Regions from separate parts of the Shewanella sp. 0m-6 genome, predicted to be linked through region 1. Evidence: predicted binding sites of a transcription regulator. Region 1 holds the regulator's gene; each other region holds the start of a gene.
The links. The regulator ArgR, encoded in region 1, controls arginine synthesis, uptake and breakdown. The targets are predictions, from matches to a motif close to ANTGAATANNTATTCANT.
Positions count from the first base shown of each region.

Region 1 (6,558 bases):
CGGATGCTAACGGTGTTGGCGAAGTGATTGAGCGACGCTTTTTAGGAAATATCTGCCAATATCAAGTTCAGGTCGATGAAACTGTCATAGAGATCCACAGTCCGCAGCGAGACTTAGTACTTGGCCAGCGGGTCGCTATAGCGTGTCAGAACCATAGTTTGGTTTTGTTCTAGTTAAAAGAGTTTAATCACTCAGTCCTAGTCGCTTAATCGTTAAGCCATCACCGCTTACAGACGCGTTTTAGTTAATTTACATGTGAGATAATGTGAGCAAAGTAGATTTTCTTGCTTGCTTAAGTTGTAGTTAGTTCAAGGAATTGACTATTGATTTTAGTTATTGTGCGTCAGTTAATGATATTAATCACTAAAGTTGTCCATAATGTTGCCGAAAATTAATTATGCTAAGGGTTACTTATAATAATGGATAGTCAGGTTATGCCTCGTGAACAGCTTGGAGTTTGTGCAGAAGGAAACTTGCACAGTGTCTACTTAATGTTTAATGCTAATGATAGTGTTGAGTCTGACATGCGCCCTTGTGTGGCGAATGTGGCTCAGTATATTTATGAATTAGCAGATCAATATTCTGATAGTGCCTTTAATGGTTTTGTTGCCATTGGTGCTAATTATTGGGACACCTTATACCCCCATGCTCGACCAGAAGAGCTAAAACCTTTCCCTGCGATGAATCGAGGTAATCGAGATGCACCGGCTATCGAGTATGATTTATTTGTGCATATCCGTTGTGATCGTTTTGATATTCTGCACTTGGTGGCTAACGAAGTTAATCAAATGTTTGAAGGCTTAGTTGAACTCATTGATGAAGAGCGTGGCTTTAGATTCATGGACTCTCGTGATTTGAGCGGCTTTGTTGATGGCACCGAGAACCCTAAAGGACGTAGTCGTCAGGAAGTTGCATTAATCGGCGAGGAAGACAGCCGTTTTAAAGGCGGAAGTTATATTCATGTACAAAAGTTTGCCCATAACTTAAGTAAGTGGAACCGTCTGCCAGTCAAGAAGCAAGAAGATGTTATTGGGCGTACTAAAGCGGACAATATCGAGTATGCATCGGCTGATAAACCGCTTACGAGCCACATTAAGCGTGTTAACCTGAAAGACAGTGAAGGTAAGTCTATGGAGATCTTAAGGCAAAGCATGCCTTATGGTTCAGTTAAAGAGCAAGGCTTGATGTTTATCTCTACTTGCCGCAATTCAGTTAATTTCGAAAAGATGCTAGAGAGCATGGTGCATGGCGATAGTGAAGGCAACCATGACCATTTAATGCATTTTACTCAAGCATTAACAGGTTCGTCATTCTTTGCGCCATCATTAGACTTTATGATTACAGCGGGCTAATTCGCAAGGTTTTACTGACTCATAAAAAACGCACAGTAAAGTGCGTTTTTTATTGGGCGTAACAAAGTGAATTATTCGCGCTAAGCTTCGTCTTTATCCCAATAATTGGTGGGGCGTTTAGCGTAAACTTCGTTGACAGATTTTACTAGCACCTTGTTATTTTCTGGGTACACAACTACGTCATGTATGTCTCGGTTACCAACGACCAGAAAAACAAACTCTTGCTCACTATGATTGACGAGTTTATGAGACACACCCGTGTCAGCGTTAAAGCAGATATATTCTCCCTGACTAAAAGGGTGAGGCTCGCCGTCAATGTATAGCGTCGCTTCGCCATGCATCGCGTAGATATGCTCTTCTTCTTTTGTATGGTAATGGGCAACAGCTGAGGACTTACCTGGCGCTAAGCGTTCCATGGTCACGCCAATTTTTTCTCCACCGGCGGTATCGCCAATGTGCTTTTGCTCGCTGGCATACTGATCTTCATGCTGCCAAGATTCCCAGCATATATCGTTGATATTTATTATTTTACTTTTATTCATTATTTGCCCTCGACTAACAGTACTGTCATTGAGGATTATAACGATTATTGCTCGAGAGAGAAGCTGCTATTCAATATATTGTATAAAACATAGTGTTTCATACAGGGGGCATTAAGCTAAATGATTGGGTTACGGTGCAGAGCCTAGGTAAACGGTCGAGTGATGGAGGCTGATTATGCAACAAACAAAAAATGCTGTAGCCCTGAGGGTACAGCATTTAAAAAAATCGTCGCTTTATGTTTAGTCGGCGTAATTAATCAGCATAATTAAACAGTGACTTAACTGTCTCTAGCGTGTCTTCAATGCTATGGATACTAGATGGACAGATGAAAATCGTATCATCACCAGCAATAGTCCCCAAAATACCCTCAGGCTTACCTATTGAGTCGAGTAGACGCGCGATTAATTGCGCTGCACCAGGGCTAGTTCTGACAACAATCATGGCTTGGTTATGGTCAACATCCAGTACCAGGTTTTTAAGCGGGCTTCCGGCAGTAGGAACGCCAAGCTCTGCTGGAAGGCAGTAAACCATCTCTTGCTTTGCGTTACGGGTTCTAACCGCGCCAAACTTACTTAGCATACGAGAAACTTTAGATTGGTTTATATTGCTAAAGCCTTCTGCTTGAAGGGCGATAACAATTTCACTTTGAGAGCCAAAACGCTCCTCTTTTAAAATAGATTTGAACGTCTTAACTAAATCATCTGGGCTTTTACTAGCTTGCATATATTATTATTCTTTATTCAAAAAAATCTGCTTCATCATGAATATTTTCGCCGTTTTTGTCAATTGGTATTCGTTTTTTTGAATAAAAATTCATTAATAAACCCAGTTAGACTCAATGATTCAACTTAAGTTAGAATGATTATTCTAAATTTTGTTATGCTAATTTATTATGGTTTTAGCTCTGTATCGCTGATGTACACTCACTTTACTCATTTACCATCTTACATTAGCGTTCTAGATTATATTCAACACGACTAAGGGATAATTGAATTTTTTTTGTGAATCCAGTACTGTTGCGGCCTTGGAAAGGTGGATCTAAATCACAAAAATCTGAGAATTGACGGAGATCATTATGAAAGTTGCTGTACTTGGTGCTGCTGGTGGTATTGGCCAGGCGCTTGCCCTACTGTTAAAAACTCAATTACCTGCGGGTTCAAAATTGTCGCTTTATGATATTGCCCCTGTTACGCCAGGCGTTGCGGTTGACTTAAGCCACATCCCTACTGCGGTAGAAGTAAAAGGTTTCGCTGGTGAAGATCCTACTGCTGCACTAGAATGTGCTGATGTTGTACTTATCTCTGCGGGTGTTGCTCGTAAGCCGGGTATGGATCGTTCAGATCTATTTAACATCAATGCAGGTATAGTTCGTAATCTAGTTGAAAAATGTGCCGCGACTTGCCCTACGGCATTAATCGGTATCATTACAAACCCTGTAAATACAACCGTAGCCATTGCTGCTGAAGTATTGAAAAAAGCGGGTGTTTACGACAAGAACCGTTTGTTCGGTGTTACAACGTTGGATGTTATCCGTTCAGAAACGTTCGTTGCTGAAGCAAAAGGCTTAAACGTTGCAGACGTTAAAGTTAATGTTATCGGTGGGCACAGTGGAGTGACGATTCTTCCGCTGCTGTCACAAATTGAAGGCGTAAGCTTTACCGATGCAGAAGTTGCAGCATTAACGACACGTATCCAGAATGCGGGTACGGAAGTTGTTGAAGCTAAAGCGGGTGGCGGTAGCGCAACCCTATCTATGGGGCAAGCTGCATGTCGTTTCGGCTTATCACTTGTTCGTGGTCTTCAAGGTGAAGCAAATGTGATTGAATGCGCCTATGTTGATGGCGGCAGTGAGCATACTGAGTTCTTTGCACAACCTGTTGTACTTGGTAAGAACGGTGTTGAGCAAGTCCTTGCTTATGGCGATGTAAGCGCATTTGAAGCGAATGCTCGTGACGCTATGCTAGATACACTAAAGGCTGATATTGTGCTGGGTATCGAATTCGTTAAATAAACGATGACTGACCTCTTGTGGGTCATAATAAAAAAGGAGCCTTAGGCTCCTTTTTTGTTTCTCAATGGCATCAAGGTGCTAATTTAAAGAGAATAATTAGTTACTTCGATCTTAGTTACTGCGTTGAGTTGCTATTCTCGCAAGCGAGATGAGCGCTTCTTTATAATCGGACTCTGGAATGATGGCCAGTGCTGCAATGGCCTTGTCAGACTCCTCGATAGCGCGCTTCTCTGTGTACTCCAATGCACCACAGTTTTTAAGTGCGGCAAGGATCACCTCGATATGCTCAGTTCCGTCACCTTTCTCGATAGCTTCACGGATAAGCGTCTTTTCAGTGTCGTTACCATTTGCCATAGCAAAAATAAGCGGCAGTGTAGGCTTACCCTCAGCTAAGTCGTCACCGATGTTTTTACCTAGCTCTTCTGTTTCTGCTGTGTAATCGAGAAGATCGTCGGTTAACTGGAATGCTGTACCTAAATACTTACCGTATTCAGCCAGTGCGGTTTGCACCTCAATAGGGCTGTCTGCGAGCAAACCTGCAAGGCGAGTAGCGGCTTCAAATAGCTTGGCTGTCTTGCAATAGATGACGCGCATGTAGCTGTCTTCTGTGGTGTCAGGGTCATTACAATTCATCAATTGTAGGACTTCACCTTCCGCGAGCACGTTTGTTGCGTCAGCGAGGATCTCTAGCACGTCTAGGCACTTGAGTTCCGTCATCATTTGGAACGAGCGGGTATATAAGAAGTCACCGACTAATACACTAGCGCTATTACCGAATAGGGCGTTGGCAGTTTTTCTGCCGCGTCGCAACATCGACTCGTCAACAACATCATCATGTAAAAGTGACGCGGTGTGAATGAATTCGATAATGGCTGCTAATTTAAGGTGAGATTCACCTTTATAGTCAATGGCGCGAGCTGCTAGAATAGATAGCAGAGGTCGCAAGCGTTTACCGCCACCGTTAATAATGTAGAACCCAAGTTGATTAATTAGGGCAACATCTGACTCTAGTTGTTTATAGATCAGTTGATTGACAGCTTGCATATCGCTATCAGTCAATTGACGAATGGCGTTTAAATCCATAAGTAGGCTCTAGTTCTTGTTGGCTGCTGAGTAACATTGCAGCTCAATTAAGGCTTAATGTTATAATAATTGGATTCTACCTAAATTTACGGTACAAGACAGTAGTTGTAGATGAATGTGAGAGTTATTTGGGTCTTTTTTTATTCTAAGTTAATTAAGGCTTGTCAGCAGCCTGTTCTTAGCGTAAACTCCGCGACCATTGTCATTAAAGCTTTTATAGCACCCCTGCATCAAACAAATATGTTTTGAGCGGCGTGTTAGAAATATCGGAGTAAAATAGCTATGTACGCTGTTTTTCAAAGTGGCGGCAAGCAACATCGCGTTGAAGCCGGCCATACAGTTCGTTTAGAGAAATTAGAAGTCGCTACAGGCGAAACTATCGAATTTGACCAAGTTCTTTTGGTTGCTGATGGTGAAACTGTACACGTAGGTGCACCTTTAGTTGAAGGTGGAAAGGTTGTTGCTGAAGTTATCAGCCACGGCCGTGCGGAGAAGGTAACTATTGTTAAGTTCCGTCGTCGTAAGCACCACGATAAGAAGATGGGCCATCGTCAATGGTTCACCGAAGTTAAAATTACAGCTATCAACGCTTAATTAGGAGAATAACTCATGGCACATAAAAAAGCTGGCGGTTCTACTCGTAACGGCCGCGATTCAGAAAGTAAACGTCTTGGTGTAAAGCGCTTCGGCGGTGAATCAGTTCTAGCTGGTAACATCATCGTTCGTCAACGTGGTACTAAATTCCACGCTGGTGTTAATGTTGGTATCGGTCGTGACCACACTTTATTCGCACTTACCGATGGTAAAGTGAAGTTTGAAGTTAAAGGTCCACAGAACCGTAAGTTCATCAGCATCGAAGATTAATTCTTAGCTCAGCTAATAATTAATATTAAGCCCCGCCATTGGTGGGGCTTTGTTTTTTCAAAATTAAGTAAATTGTGTTTTGGCGACTAGAATCGTTAAGAGTATAATTCTTTCATTCTGTGGTGCCAGGAGTTGGTATGAAGTTTGTCGATGAAGCTATTATCCGTGTAGAAGCCGGAAATGGTGGCAGTGGTTGCGTTAGCTTTAGACGTGAAAAATATGTTCCTGATGGTGGTCCTGATGGTGGTGATGGTGGCGACGGTGGTAGTGTTTATCTACAAGCCGATGAGAACCTTAACACACTGATCACTTTTCAGTTTGAACGCTTCCATATTGCCGAGCGCGGTAAGAATGGTCGTGGACGTGATTGTACCGGTCACGGCGGTGAAGACTTGATCCTTAAAGTGCCTGTAGGTACTCGCGCTATCGATAACGATACTGAGGAGTCACTGGGTGACTTAACCACTCACGGGCAAAAATTGCTTGTGGCTAAAGGTGGTTTCCATGGTCTAGGTAATACTCGTTTCAAGAGTAGTACTAACCGTGCGCCAAGGCAGAAGACGTTAGGTACCGACGGTGAAGTGCGTAGCCTTAAGCTGGAGCTGTTATTGTTAGCAGACGTAGGCTTGTTAGGTATGCCTAACGCAGGTAAGTCGACCTTTATTCGCTCAGTGTCTAAGGCTAAGCCGAAAGTGGCTGACTATC
Region 1 covers NZ_JBRIMD010000007.1:64,188-70,745, forward strand. The annotation lists gene ACVBJC_RS07445 (ABC transporter ATP-binding protein) at 1-173, shown strand, start outside; gene ACVBJC_RS07450 (Dyp-type peroxidase) at 420-1,352, shown strand; gene ACVBJC_RS07455 (cupin domain-containing protein) at 1,433-1,894, opposite strand; gene argR (transcriptional regulator ArgR) at 2,148-2,618, opposite strand; gene mdh (malate dehydrogenase) at 2,971-3,906, shown strand; gene ispB (octaprenyl diphosphate synthase) at 4,018-4,989, opposite strand; gene rplU (50S ribosomal protein L21) at 5,272-5,583, shown strand; gene rpmA (50S ribosomal protein L27) at 5,599-5,853, shown strand; gene cgtA (Obg family GTPase CgtA) at 5,991-6,558, shown strand, end outside.

Region 2 (6,558 bases), on a different contig from region 1:
CCCCTGTTAAATAAGAAAACTGTGTAGCGATAGCGTTACACTCTTTTTCGTTTAATAGGTAGCGCAGCATGGCTTTAGTCGGTGTTGATAACCAGGGGGTTTTATTAATTTTTGGCAGCTTTTGTTCTACTACATTGTCGACGGTAAATATCATGAGTTCACCTAAATTGAGTTCACTTGATTAACTTCGCTTAACTGGCTTAAGCAACACGCTGCTGGGTAGCGGCTTTCTGGTTATCGTCAAAAGAGTAAGACTGGATCAGTTCAGCCTCTGCAGTGGTTTCATTCCATTTCAGTAGTTGAATGTCGCCTTGTAGGGATTCAGCTATTAAGGTGCAGTTCTCCACCCAATCACCATCATTGGCGTAAAGGAGCTGCTGGTTGATGCACAGGGCAGGTTGGTGAATATGACCACAAATAACACCATCGACACGCTTGCGTTTAGCGTAGCGCACAACTGCAGCCTGATAGTCGTTAATGGCTTGCTGGGCTTTATTGATACGTAGCTTGACGTAACTGGCTAAGGACCAGTATGGGTAGCCAAACCACGTGCGGAGCTTGTGTAGCCCACGGTTTAGAAGCAGTAAGAGGTCATATAGGTGATCGCCCAGCTTTGCGTAAGCGCGGCCTATGCAAACTTCTGAGTCAAACTGATCGCCGTGCAGCATAAGCAACTTTCGGCCAGTAACTCCGGTGTGGATATATTCGGCCGCAATGGATAAATCCCAAAGGTGAAAACCATTATATGGCTTTAATACTTCATCGTGGTTACCTGGAATATAAACAATGTTGACCCCATCTCTAGCCATTTTAAGCAGTTGTTGCAGCACGAGATTATGGGATTCAGGCCAATAAACCCGTCGCTTCAATGCCCAAATATCAAAGATATCGCCAACAAGGTATAAAGACTCAGTCTGCATGTGTTTAAGTAACTGTAAAAGGTACTCAGCTTTACAGTCTTTGCTGCCTAAGTGCACATCAGATAACCATACGGCATTGAAACTCGGCTGAGTCGTTACGGGGGGGATCGGGCTGATTGATGAGGTGGAGGTTAAGCGTGTTTTTTCTCTGGGCTTATTGCTCATTGGCTTGCCATGTAAACGATGACTTGCAGTTAGACTAGAACGGCTTATTGACTGGTTGATGAACGATTTGTGGCGAATTTATGACAAGAATTGGCTACGGTGTGAAGCACAAAAAAAGGAGCGATAATTCGCTCCTTTTTTACTTAATGTCGTGAGAGTTAGAAAATAAGGTGAGCCACACCTGCAATAACAGGTAGCGTCACTAATGTTCTAAGAATGAACACGACAAACAACTCAAGGAAGTTGACCGGAATTTTACTACCAATCAATAATGCACCCACTTCACTCATGTAGATAAGCTGAGTCACAGACAAGGTTGCGATAATAAAGCGCGTCATATCTGATTCAATAGAACTGGCTAAAATTGCAGGGATAAACATATCTGCAAAGCCAACCATAATCGTCTTTGACGCGGCTGTTGCTTCAGGAACTTGTAATAGCTCAAGCAGTGGAATGAAAGGCATTCCTAAGTATTCAAAAATTGGGGTGAATTCGGCAATCATTAAGGCGATAGTACCAATGCCCATTACCACAGGGATCACGCCAAAAATCATATCAACGACGTTCTTCACGCCATCAATCAAAGTGTGCTTAACACCGCCAGCTTGAGACGCTTTATTAAGTGCCTGATGCAAACCCCAAGTAAATACGTTATAGCCTTCAGGGATCATTTCATCATCAGAGTGACGAGGCGTCTCATCAATATAGATGTCTTTCTTCCAAGAAAGTGGTGGCAGTTTAGGTACCACTATCGCGGCAACAAAACCGGCAAGACACACCGTGAGGTAGAAAGGGACGAACAAATGCTCCAATTGAACCTGAGAGATCACAACGAGAGAGAAGGTGATTGAAACCGCTGAGAAAGTGGTACCAATCACAGCCGCTTCTCTTTGGGTATAGAAGCGAGCCTCATATTGCTTGGTGGTCATCAAGATCCCGACGCTACCGTCGCCTAACCATGACGCCAGACAGTCGATAGCACTACGACCTGGTAGGTTAAAGATAGGGCGCATAACCTTGGTTAACATGGTGCCCAATAACTCAAGAAGACCAAAGTTCAGAAGTAGTGGCAGCAACATACCTGCAAATAAGAATACTGAAAACAGCACAGGTAATAGGTCATTTAGAACCAGCGCCCCGGTTCCGCCTGAGCGTATGGCCTCAGGGCCAACACCAAAGAAGGTTAGCGTGATAAAGATTGCGCCAAGTAAACGCACCACTAACCAGATAGGGCTGACGTTAAATAACGAGTTAAGAAAACGATGTTTAACAATAAATTGTGGCTGAAACACTTTGGTCAGAAGCGAAGCAATTGCTGTGAAGATAACCACAAATGTCACCATTGCGACGATTACACCGCTCAATAGATTCTGTAATCCTTTCGAGATGATCGCGATAGGGATCGTGAGGGCATCTTGATAACTGATTGGCATCATAAACAGCAATAGACCAATCAAAGATGGCACGATAAATGTGAGTATTGTTTTAATATTGTGGGTTTGTTTTTCTGACACTTTAATTAACACCCTAAATAACGAGATTTTGCTTAATGACAATAAACAGACGTCTATGCATAAACAGATAAGTTATTGAATATCCATTCAACTGTTAGTTGGCGAGCGAACCGCCATAAAATATCTTAATAACACCATTCTATTATTATGTAGTGTAATTCACTACGGGCGAATAGTTATTAGCTCAATATGATTATTTATATTGTATCGGAAGTTTGCAAAAAAGCACAAAACTTTTTTGCGGTTAACTCTTTTTAAAACAAATGTTTGCAAATGATGCGCAGATGTTGATTTGTCGTGTGCTGTTTTCGCCGTCACGTTTATTTTGTGACGGCAAAATGGGCTTTTGCAGAAGGTTTAACTAAATGTTTTTCTCAAAGATTTTGCTTTTTCTGCATTGAACTTTAACTCTTTAACAGAGGCCTCAACTAGATTAACCGCGCATAGGTTTTCACTAGATGCCTGGCTAATTTGAGTGATATTTTGGTTAATCTCACCAACAACTAAGGTTTGTTGCTCGGCCGCAACCGCATTTTGTACCGCTAAAGCTTGAATTTCTTTCATTGATTGATAGATGGTATCGATTTTATTAGCAGATTTTTCGGCATCTTCGCTGCATAATAATGCTTTAGATTTACTGTTATCCATCTGCTTTGACCATTCGGTTAGCATGGAAAACATTTTATCGACGCTTTTCGATATGCTGGTCGTTGATTGCTGAGTGCGACTCGATAGCGCTCTGACTTCATCGGCAACCACTGCAAACCCTCGACCTTGATCTCCGGCGCGGGCGGCTTCGATTGCCGCATTAAGTGCGAGCAAGTTAGTTTGTTCTGCAATGGAGTCAATTTCAGACATCGCACTGGCAACGCGTTCAGCTTCTTTATTTAATAGGTGGGCATTTTCTGCTGCTTGAGTAACAGAGTTTGAAAGGTGATTAATGCTGACGGCATTTTGCTGCATCATTTCGCGGCTATCGTGACAGACTTGATAGGTTTGCTGAATGCTTTCAGAAGTTGATTGGGTATTTTTAGCGACTTCGCTAATTGTCGATCCCATCTCTTCGGTGGCACTGGCAATAAGTTCTATCTGCTGGTTCTCAAGATTAAGACCTACATGGGTTTGCTGTGCCGCAGCTATTAGCTGGCTCGCAATATCTTCAATATGCTCGGCATTGTCTTGTGAACGACCAAGCACGCCTTGTAGCTTGGCATCTTTCATCATAAGTTGAAAATCGAGTAAAGATGAAGTGTCACGGCCACAATAGATAAAGCGGCTGATAGAGTCGTACTCTTGTTTCATCTTCATTAATCTTGCAGGTACTTTAAACGCCTCGTCATAAAAAATGGCCAGGTTGACGGCCATTAAGATGATGCCTGCAATGATGACCGCCCAGCCCCATATTGCACCGGCAATCAATAGCCCTGTACTTGCACAGATTGCTGAGAGCAATCTCTTATTGGCTAAGCTGATGGGGTCATCGACACGTTTACCTTGATTGAGACGCTGGTAGATTTCTGTGGCTTTATTGGTGAGTTGGGGGCTTGCCGCCATGCGAACCGATTGATAGCCGATGAGCTGACCTTTTTCAAATAAGGGCGAAACAAATGCATCGACCCAATAGTATCGACCATCTTTACAGCGGTTTTTAACCACGCCGCGCCAGGATATACCCGCTTCTAATTTCCCCCACATCTCTTTAAATGCTGCTTTGGGCATGTCTGGATGACGAACCATATTATGATTGTTGCCGATAAGCTCTGTTTCACTAAAGCCTGACACTTCAATAAACCTTTGGTTTACGTAGGTGATAACACCGCGTCTATCAGTGGTCGATATGAGTTGATCTGTCGGGGTTAACTTAACTTCCTGATTGATAAGGCTTACCTGTTTTCTTGTCATTATTATTCCGAGTGACAGCAAAAAGCATCGCAATTCCACAGCAATGCATTAACACAATATTGTAGGGTATCTCATTAATACACTTGTTTAAATTGTCGGATGTAATTTTTTGTATATCTTTTTGAATAACAAGTTTGTTGACTGATTTAAGCTAACTTTTTGGGTTTAAAATCTTTTTATCCTATGATTTTTGGATTGTTTTTAGCAAAGAGCTTGATATTCTGTTTCACAGGCTATAAAAATAACAAATGCGTTACATTCCTGTGTCGTAAATGTTTATTAAAACTCTGAGCTAGACCTCGTTACAGTAAGCCAATTCGATATACATTAATAAACGTTAATAAAGAGGTTAATTAGGTAACTATGCTCGTTAATAAATACAATAAAGTGTCAAGGTTAGCGTTTAGGTTTGGCATGCTGGGTATTTTTGGCCAAGTACTAGGCCTAGTGCTATCTATTGTGATGTTCGAGCACTTTGACGGTCAGGGATATAGCTTTTTAAACCACACATTGAGTGAGCTAGGCAGTTATGGACACTCTCGTTATGCCGTTATCGTCAATGGTGGGCTGTTTTTTGGTGGCCTGTGTGTAGTGCTATTTTGCTTACTGAGCCTGCAACTTGGCGACTCAGTTTGGCGTTACCCTTTTTTCATTAGTCTTGGGCTGACCTATTTAGCCTTTGCTGCGACAGGTCTTTTTCCGATTAATGTCTACCACCTACATATTATCGCGATCAAATACTTCTTTATTTTTGGCTGCTGTAGTCTGGTGTCTTACATCGGTTTTCAATTGATGGCGAAAGAGGCTAGATTCTCTATTTTGACCCAGATAAGTGCATTGGTTGCATTTGTGTCTATGAGTGCATTTCTGTTACTGCCTCTACTTAGCTTGGATTTAACAGAAGGTGATGGCGCATTTTATAATGAGATGCTACTCGCTCCCTTTCGCCCTGAAATGTGGTGGCCCGCCGTCGTGCAATGGATTGGCGTAGCCACCTTCTTAACCTGGAGTGCCTTGGTGATTAAGGATCTGAAAAAAACCTTTCATTAGCACTATGGGGTTAACTCATTTTCAAATTGTTGCTTATAGCGCTGGAACTTGGCTAAATCCGGCTGATTGATGCCAATAGCCGTTACAAGATGAGTCCTTATCCGCTATTGGTTGCAGCAAGATATTTTCTGCGATTTCTATGCTCTTTAGACTATGTGGCGATACTCTAAAATAGTCGACTCCCATCTGTTTCATCTGCTCAACTTCATTGGATAGATCAATTAAGCTTGCTGATTGGGTTTGAATACCGTTAAGCCGAAGCAGAGGTTGATCATCCATGGTTTGTGCGAGTAACCCTTTAGAGTGGGACAAACACACGATTTGGCAATCATCTTTTTGCAGTCCCAACTGGCGAGCGGTAAAGCATCGTGCAGAGTGAGCCAGTGGCAAATAGCCATGACCAAAGACTTCCACTTCAAAAGGGATAGGCTTTTCCGTTTCGATAACGTTGGTTAACCACTCTTTAGACAGTTCAATCGGCATCACAAAACGTTGCATGCCCCATTGATGCAGTTTCTTTAGCGTTGCAAAGTTATAGTTGTTGACGGTTGGACCACAAACAAAGGGTAAGTTACGCTCTTTGGCTGCTTGCACCGCTCCCATGTCATTGGCTTCGATAATAAACTCACCATTATCGACATGTTTTTGTAGCTCGGTATATTCAGATGGCGCCTCGAGCAGCGCAAGCGTTGAAAGTACCACTTGTTTGCCAGACTCTCTGAGCATTTGAGCTAATGCTAAATAATCTGCAAACTTAAGCTGTCGACGGCGACTACATACGGTTTCGCCTAAATAAATTAAAGGGATATTACTTTGTGCAACCTGCTGATAAAAAGCATTAACTTTTTCTTTTTCCCAGCAATATTGCAGTGGTCCGAGTGACGTTTTCATCATTAATCCTTATTGCCAGTTACGCTCATAAGCGCCAAGAGTAGTGGTTTGTCCCTCAGATACTTTTGCTAGCGCCTGATCCCAAGACTGCTGCGTTTGGTACTTTTCAGGTGCAG
Region 2 covers NZ_JBRIMD010000006.1:84,165-90,722, reverse strand. The annotation lists gene ACVBJC_RS06615 (GNAT family N-acyltransferase) at 1-154, opposite strand, end outside; gene ACVBJC_RS06610 (UDP-2,3-diacylglucosamine diphosphatase) at 201-1,085, opposite strand; gene ACVBJC_RS06605 (YjiH family protein) at 1,244-2,599, opposite strand; gene ACVBJC_RS06600 (methyl-accepting chemotaxis protein) at 2,957-4,501, opposite strand; gene ACVBJC_RS06595 (DUF998 domain-containing protein) at 4,916-5,551, shown strand; gene ACVBJC_RS06590 (U32 family peptidase) at 5,585-6,442, opposite strand; gene ubiU (ubiquinone anaerobic biosynthesis protein UbiU) at 6,452-6,558, opposite strand, start outside.
Region 2: the regulator ArgR is predicted to act here: its motif matches at 2,674-2,691, upstream of ACVBJC_RS06605 (YjiH family protein).

Region 3 (6,558 bases), on a different contig from region 1:
CGCCTTGACCTACATCGGCACAGAAGGCGACGATTTCGCAATCGTTATAGGTTTCTTTTAACCAAGGAATGATTGCAGAAGTATCTAGGCCGCCTGAATACGCTAAAACAACTTTTTTAACACCTGCATGCTTACTTACTGCTGAATTTACATTAGACATCATATTTTCCTACTAGCTGTTTTTTTATGTCGATCCGCTAATGCAGATTGATAGTTGTTTTTATGAAATTAATTAGCTTAAAAGCGTTACAAGCACTGCGTTTTGCGCATGCATTCTGTTTTCGGCTTGGTGCAAAATAAGTGAGCCTTCGCCATCAACAACCTCAGCGGTAACTTCAACTTCGCGGTACGCTGGTAAACAATGCATAAAGTGTTTAGCACCTGCTTTTTGCATTAACTGTGCATTCACTTGGTAAGGCTTAAACTTGGCCTCAATTTCCTCCATCGATGCTGAGTCGCCCATAGAGATCCAAGTGTCGGTGTAGATCGCATTATGGTCTTCGATCGCAGCAATGTCTGAGCTCAAAGTCAGTTTGCCGCCATGCTTAGCAGCCAGCTCTTGCGCCTCACACACAACTTTTCCGTCTGGAAAATGGCCTGGAGGACAAATCACGGTTAACTGAGCCCCTAAGATGGCTGCACCAAACATCAATGAATGAGTCACGTTATTACCGTCACCAACATAAGCTAGCTTCACCTTGCTTACATCATCATATTGTTCAGCCAAAGTTAGAAAGTCTGCTAGACCTTGGCAAGGATGGTAAAGATCAGATAACGCGTTAACCACCGGCACTGTGCCATGCTCAGCAAGTTCTTCAATTGTCGAGTGTAAGAAAGTCCTGGCAACAATGGCATCTGCCCAACAAGAAATATTGGCCGCAAAATCTGATACAGGTTCACGCTTACCTAGCGCGCCATTTTGCTGATCTAAATATAAACAATGACCACCCAATTTATTGATACCGATATCAAAGCTCACTCGAGTTCTCAGCGATGGTTTTTCAAATAGCATCACCACACTTTTTCCTTCTAGAGCATGTTTGTATTCAGCAGGGTTACGCTTAATATTTTTCGCCAAAGCCAGTAAGTCGAGTAACTGCTGCTGGCTTAAATCTTTTATCGATAGTAAATGTTGCATAAGATGGCTCTCCTATTACTGAATTAGTGGCTGGATCTGTGTGCCAACTGTCTCGCCTTTGCTTAACGCGATTAATTGCTTTGCATGACGCCAAGAAGCAATCTGTACGGTTTGCCCCATGGACTCTGCAACATCTAATGCAGCTTCCACCTTGACCCTCATTCCTTTCTCGATAACACCGATCTTGGTCAGCTCATTGACTTGCTCTCTATTCAAACTCGTAATTAACTGGCCCTTACCATCAAGCACACCTGAAACATCTGATAGTAAAACCAATGAACCTGAAACCAACTTAGCTAGGGCCGTTGCCGCCTGATCGGCATTAACATTTAGCATCTTGCCTTCTTCACTAATTGCGATGGAACTCACAATTGGCATCCAACCTTTTGATAAAACAAATTCAAGATAACTAGCATCTTTGGGCTCAACCTCACCGACTAATCCTAACTGCGGATCTTTAATTGTTGCCGTCATCATTCCAGCATCCGCAAGGCTCATACCTAAACTAGTTACACCCGCTTTAATTGCTGCCGCTTGCAATATTTTGTTTGAAGTCCCCGCCAATGCCCCCACTACAATAGGAATATGCTCTTGCGGGGTGACTCTTAAACCATCAAGCTTTTCCGATGTAAAACTATTCGCTTTTAGCTGTTCATCAACTAAACAGCCACCGCCATGCACCATAATCAGAGGCTGGCCATTAGCGATTATGCTTGCTGCAGCTTGCATTAACCGCTCCATTCCCATCTCACACTGTAACAATGCGCCACCAACCTTGAGCACCATAACGGGCTTAGCTTGCGTCGCTGTAAAATTAGTCATGTTCACCTCCATTCTCCCAACTTATGCTGTTACTGACGCATCAAAATGAATCTTTATGCACTGAAGCGCTTGACTTGCGGCCCCTTTCATTAAGTTATCAATAGCGCTAGCGATAACCAAATAACCATTCTGTTCATCGAACTTCCAACCTAGATGACAATTGGGTGTTTGCACCACATCATCCACCTTAGGGAATTGATTTTGTTTTACCGTGACAAGCTCGGCAGAGTCATAATATTGATACGCTGTTTCAATATCGCTAACTGAAGTGCCCGCAACTAATTGCACCGTGATGGTTGCAAGAATACCGCGTTTAAAATTACCAAGATGGGGAGTAAAGATAACCTCTTGCCCTAATTGAGTGGCAATCTCTGGCTGGTGCCTGTGACCAAGTACCCCATAAGGGGTCAAGCTTACCTCGCAAAAGCTGGTATGCAGTTGAGCTTTTCTGCCGGCCCCGGTCACACCACTAACGGCATTGATTACGGGTAAAACATCGGTCAGCAAATGCGCAATAGGTTTAAGTGCTGTTAGCGATGCTGTTGGATAACAACCTGGTACAGCAATCATCTTACTACTGGCTATTTGCTCTGCATTCCACTCGGCTAAACCATAAACAGCATTAGCAAGTACATCAGGATATTCATGAGTAAAACCATACCACTTAGGATATTGTGCTATATCGGAAAACCGATATGCACCGCTTAAATCAAATACCGCTAACCCTTGCTGATAAAACCAAGCAGCTAAGTGCAAACTTACCGCATGGTCAGTCGCTAGTACGACGGCATCAGCTGTCGCAACGATAGTTTGTTTAGCACCCTCCGTGAGCGGATTTAAGCTCAGTGATATATGACTGTAAGCAGGATAAAGCTCAGACAGAGGCTTGCCCTTGTCGAGGCTGTTTTCAGATACATAAATACCTTGAACCGACAATGTCGATTCGGCATTTATAAGAGAGGTGATCTGTGCGCCCGTGTAACCACTAGCGCCAATAATGGCTATATTTTTCATAGTCTATGACTTTAAAACCTTAATCTTGAATTTAGATGACAAAACGGAAAAAAGAATGGGCACAACTTAAGCCCTGGCTGAACACCATTAATGACAAGATTATCGTCGCAGGAAGTGGGTATGATTAACCTTAATTACTATTAATTTAACCAGATTGAACATATATACTCTCATTAAACAGATCATCGAAGTGTGGTAGTTGTCTTAGCTGTTTGATAGACTAACACGCAAAATTAATTATGCAATATATTTGAATATATATTTAGGTATTTTTTAATGAAAGCACTTCCAGAGATTAAAAGTAGTTTTAGCCAACTGATTGCAACACCCTCTATTAGTGCACTCGAAGCTGAGCACGACATGAGCAATAAAGCTGTCATAGAACTATTGCATACTTGGTTTAGCGATTTAGGGATGCAGTGCCAGTCTGTACCTGTGACAGATACTCGTGACAAATACAATCTAGTCGCATCGTTTGGTCAAGGCCAGGGAGGGTTATTGCTGGCAGGGCATACAGATACCGTCCCTTTTGATGAAGGGCGCTGGAGCCAGGACCCATTTTCATTAGTAGAAAAAGATAATCGTTGGTATGGCCTTGGGACCTGTGACATGAAAGGCTTTTTTGCTTTAGTGCTAGAGGCACTAAAAGAGCTACCAATGGATAAGTTTAAGCGTCCATTGCATATCTTAGCCAGTGCCGACGAAGAAACGACCATGAACGGCGCGAAGGCATTTGCAGCAGCGAAATCAATTTCGCCTGATTATGCCATTATCGGTGAGCCCACCAGCCTAAAGCCGGTGTATATGCATAAAGGGCATTTTACCCAAGGTATACGAGTGACTGGTCGCAGTGGTCACTCTTCAGATCCAGCAAAAGGACTTAATGCTATCGAGGTCATGCACTTGGTTACAGGACAACTCCTCAAGCTAAAACAGCACTTAGCCGATAATTATCGAGAAGATGCCTTTAGTGTGCCCTATCCAACCATGAATTTTGGACATATCCATGGCGGTGACGCGGCCAATAGGATCTGTGGCTGCTGCGATCTACATATTGACCTTCGACCCATCCCCAGTCTCGCACTAGCCGATTTAGAGTTAATGGTTGCCAACTATCTTGAACCAGTGTGCAATCATTATCCTGGCTGTATCAGCGTTGCGCCTTTATACCCAGGTTCAGAGGCGTTTGCAGATAAAAAAGATGGCAGCTGGACCCAGTTGGTAGCACAACTCAGTGAAAGCCAGCCAGAAGTGGTTAACTATGCCACCGAAGCGCCGTATATCAGTACGCTAGGTTGCCAAACCTTAGTACTCGGCCCCGGTAGTATTGAGCAAGCTCATCAACCTGATGAGTTTTTAGATCTTTCGTATATCGAACGTACAAAAGATCTATTAAAAAAGCTTATTTATCACGCATGTATAAAGTAATTACTATTATCCATCCACTTTACCGCTCAAAGTATAGTCAGTACTTACATGGGCATACCTAAAAAGTGATGTACAACACATTCAAGCACGATATTTTAATCTGGATCATTGCCTAGCACAGCGCTGCTAGGTATTGTGATCGATTAGCTTACCGATATGGAGCACGTATGGTAGACATGTATGCCTCGCTAAGGTCTAACGTTGGAACCTTAGGGCAGATTTTAGGTGACACAATCCGCACCGATCTAGATGATGCTTTCTTAGATAAAATTGAACAAATCCGTCATCTAGCAAAAAGCTCTCGCCAAGGCGATGATGCCGCTCGTGAAGAGATGCTGACTTTACTGTCTTCTTTAAACGACGACGAACTCGTTCCTTTTGCTAAAGCTTTTAACCAATTTTTAAATCTGGCGAATATCGCAGAACAGTTCCATACCATCAGTCGTAATTGTGACGAATTAGTCTGTGTTCCAGACCCCGTTGAACAGTTGCTAGGACGTATGCTCGGCGGTAAAATCGACCAAGATAAGGTGCTAGCCTGCTTAAAGACACTGGATATTGATCTGGTGCTAACTGCGCATCCGACAGAAATCTCTCGCCGCACTCTCATTCAGAAATATTCTGCAGTGGTTGATTCATTAGCTGCACTAGAAAATACCCAGTTAACAGAGCAAGAAAAAAAGCAGCACCACCTGCGTTTGCGTCAACTGATTGCGCAGATCTGGCACACTAATGAAATCCGTAACGAACGACCAACACCTGTCGATGAAGCACGTTGGGGCTTAAGCACTATTGAAGCTTCTTTATGGCAAGCCATTCCAGATTTTCTTAGGCAGCTTAATCAGCAAGTTGAAGAGCGCACGAATACCCAACTCCCAATCGATATTGCACCGGTAAGGTTCTCTAGCTGGATGGGCGGCGACCGCGATGGCAATCCATTTGTCACCTCGACCGTCACTCAAGAGGTACTCGACCGAAACCGCCATACCGCTGCGCGTTTATACCTAAAAGACGTTGTGTTACTGGTAAACGAGTTATCGATGGAAGGTGCAAACCAAGCGTTGCAGGCTTACACCAATAACAGCAGCGAACCATATAGAGATGTGCTGAGAACACTTCGTCACAAGCTCAGAAACACCATTGATTATTTAAATGGCAGACTTGAAGGCCATCACCCTGATGTAGAACCAAACGACATCATTTGGCACGAAAGCGATCTAAAAGATCCTTTAATGATGCTATACCAAAGTCTTTGTGATCAAGGTATGAGCCTAATCGCTAACGGTTTACTGCTCGATATGCTTCGTCGTATCGCCTGTTTTGGCATTCATATGCTAAGGCTCGATGTGCGCCAGGATGCACAACGCCATGCAGACGTGATTGCCGAATTAACGCGCTACCTAGGTATGGGCGACTATGCTCATTGGGACGAAAAAGAGAAGCAGTCTTTCTTGTTACGTGAGCTCACTAACAAACGACCTTTAATCCCGGCAAACTGGAATGCATCTCCAGAAGTTGAAGAAGTCTTAAAGACTTGCAGACTGGTCGCAACTCAGCCAGCGAGAGCTATGGGCTCCTATGTTATCTCTATGGCTAGCCAGCCATCAGATGTTTTAGCTGTTCAGCTTCTTCTTAAAGAAACTGGCTGCCCGCATCCAATACGCGTCGTGCCACTATTTGAAACCTTAGATGACTTAAATAATGCCTCTAGCTGTATGTCGGCGTTGTTTAGCATCGATTGGTACCGAGGTTACACTAAGGGTATTCAAGAGGTGATGATTGGCTATTCCGACTCGGCTAAAGATGCTGGTGTCATGGCTGCGGCTTGGGCACAGTACACCGCACAAGAAAAACTCGTCGCCATTAGCCAAGAAGCCAATATCAAACTCACATTATTCCATGGTCGTGGCGGCACTATTGGCCGTGGCGGCGGACCAGCACATGAAGCGATTCTATCACAACCGCCAGGGTCAGTAGACGGTCGCATCAGAGTCACAGAACAAGGTGAGATGATCCGCTTTAAGTTTGGTTTACCTAAACTTGCCGTACAGAGTCTTGCGCTATACACCTCTGCGGTAATGGAGGCGACATTGCTTCCACCACCAGAGCCTAAGCCGGAGTGGCGCCAGTGTATGCAGCAACTCGCTGACGAGTCT
Region 3 covers NZ_JBRIMD010000022.1:65,897-72,454, forward strand. The annotation lists gene ACVBJC_RS15695 (argininosuccinate synthase) at 1-160, opposite strand, end outside; gene ACVBJC_RS15700 (ornithine carbamoyltransferase) at 233-1,138, opposite strand; gene argB (acetylglutamate kinase) at 1,154-1,960, opposite strand; gene argC (N-acetyl-gamma-glutamyl-phosphate reductase) at 1,982-2,974, opposite strand; gene argE (acetylornithine deacetylase) at 3,251-4,402, shown strand; gene ppc (phosphoenolpyruvate carboxylase) at 4,570-6,558, shown strand, end outside.
Region 3: the regulator ArgR is predicted to act here: its motif matches at 3,224-3,241, upstream of argC (N-acetyl-gamma-glutamyl-phosphate reductase).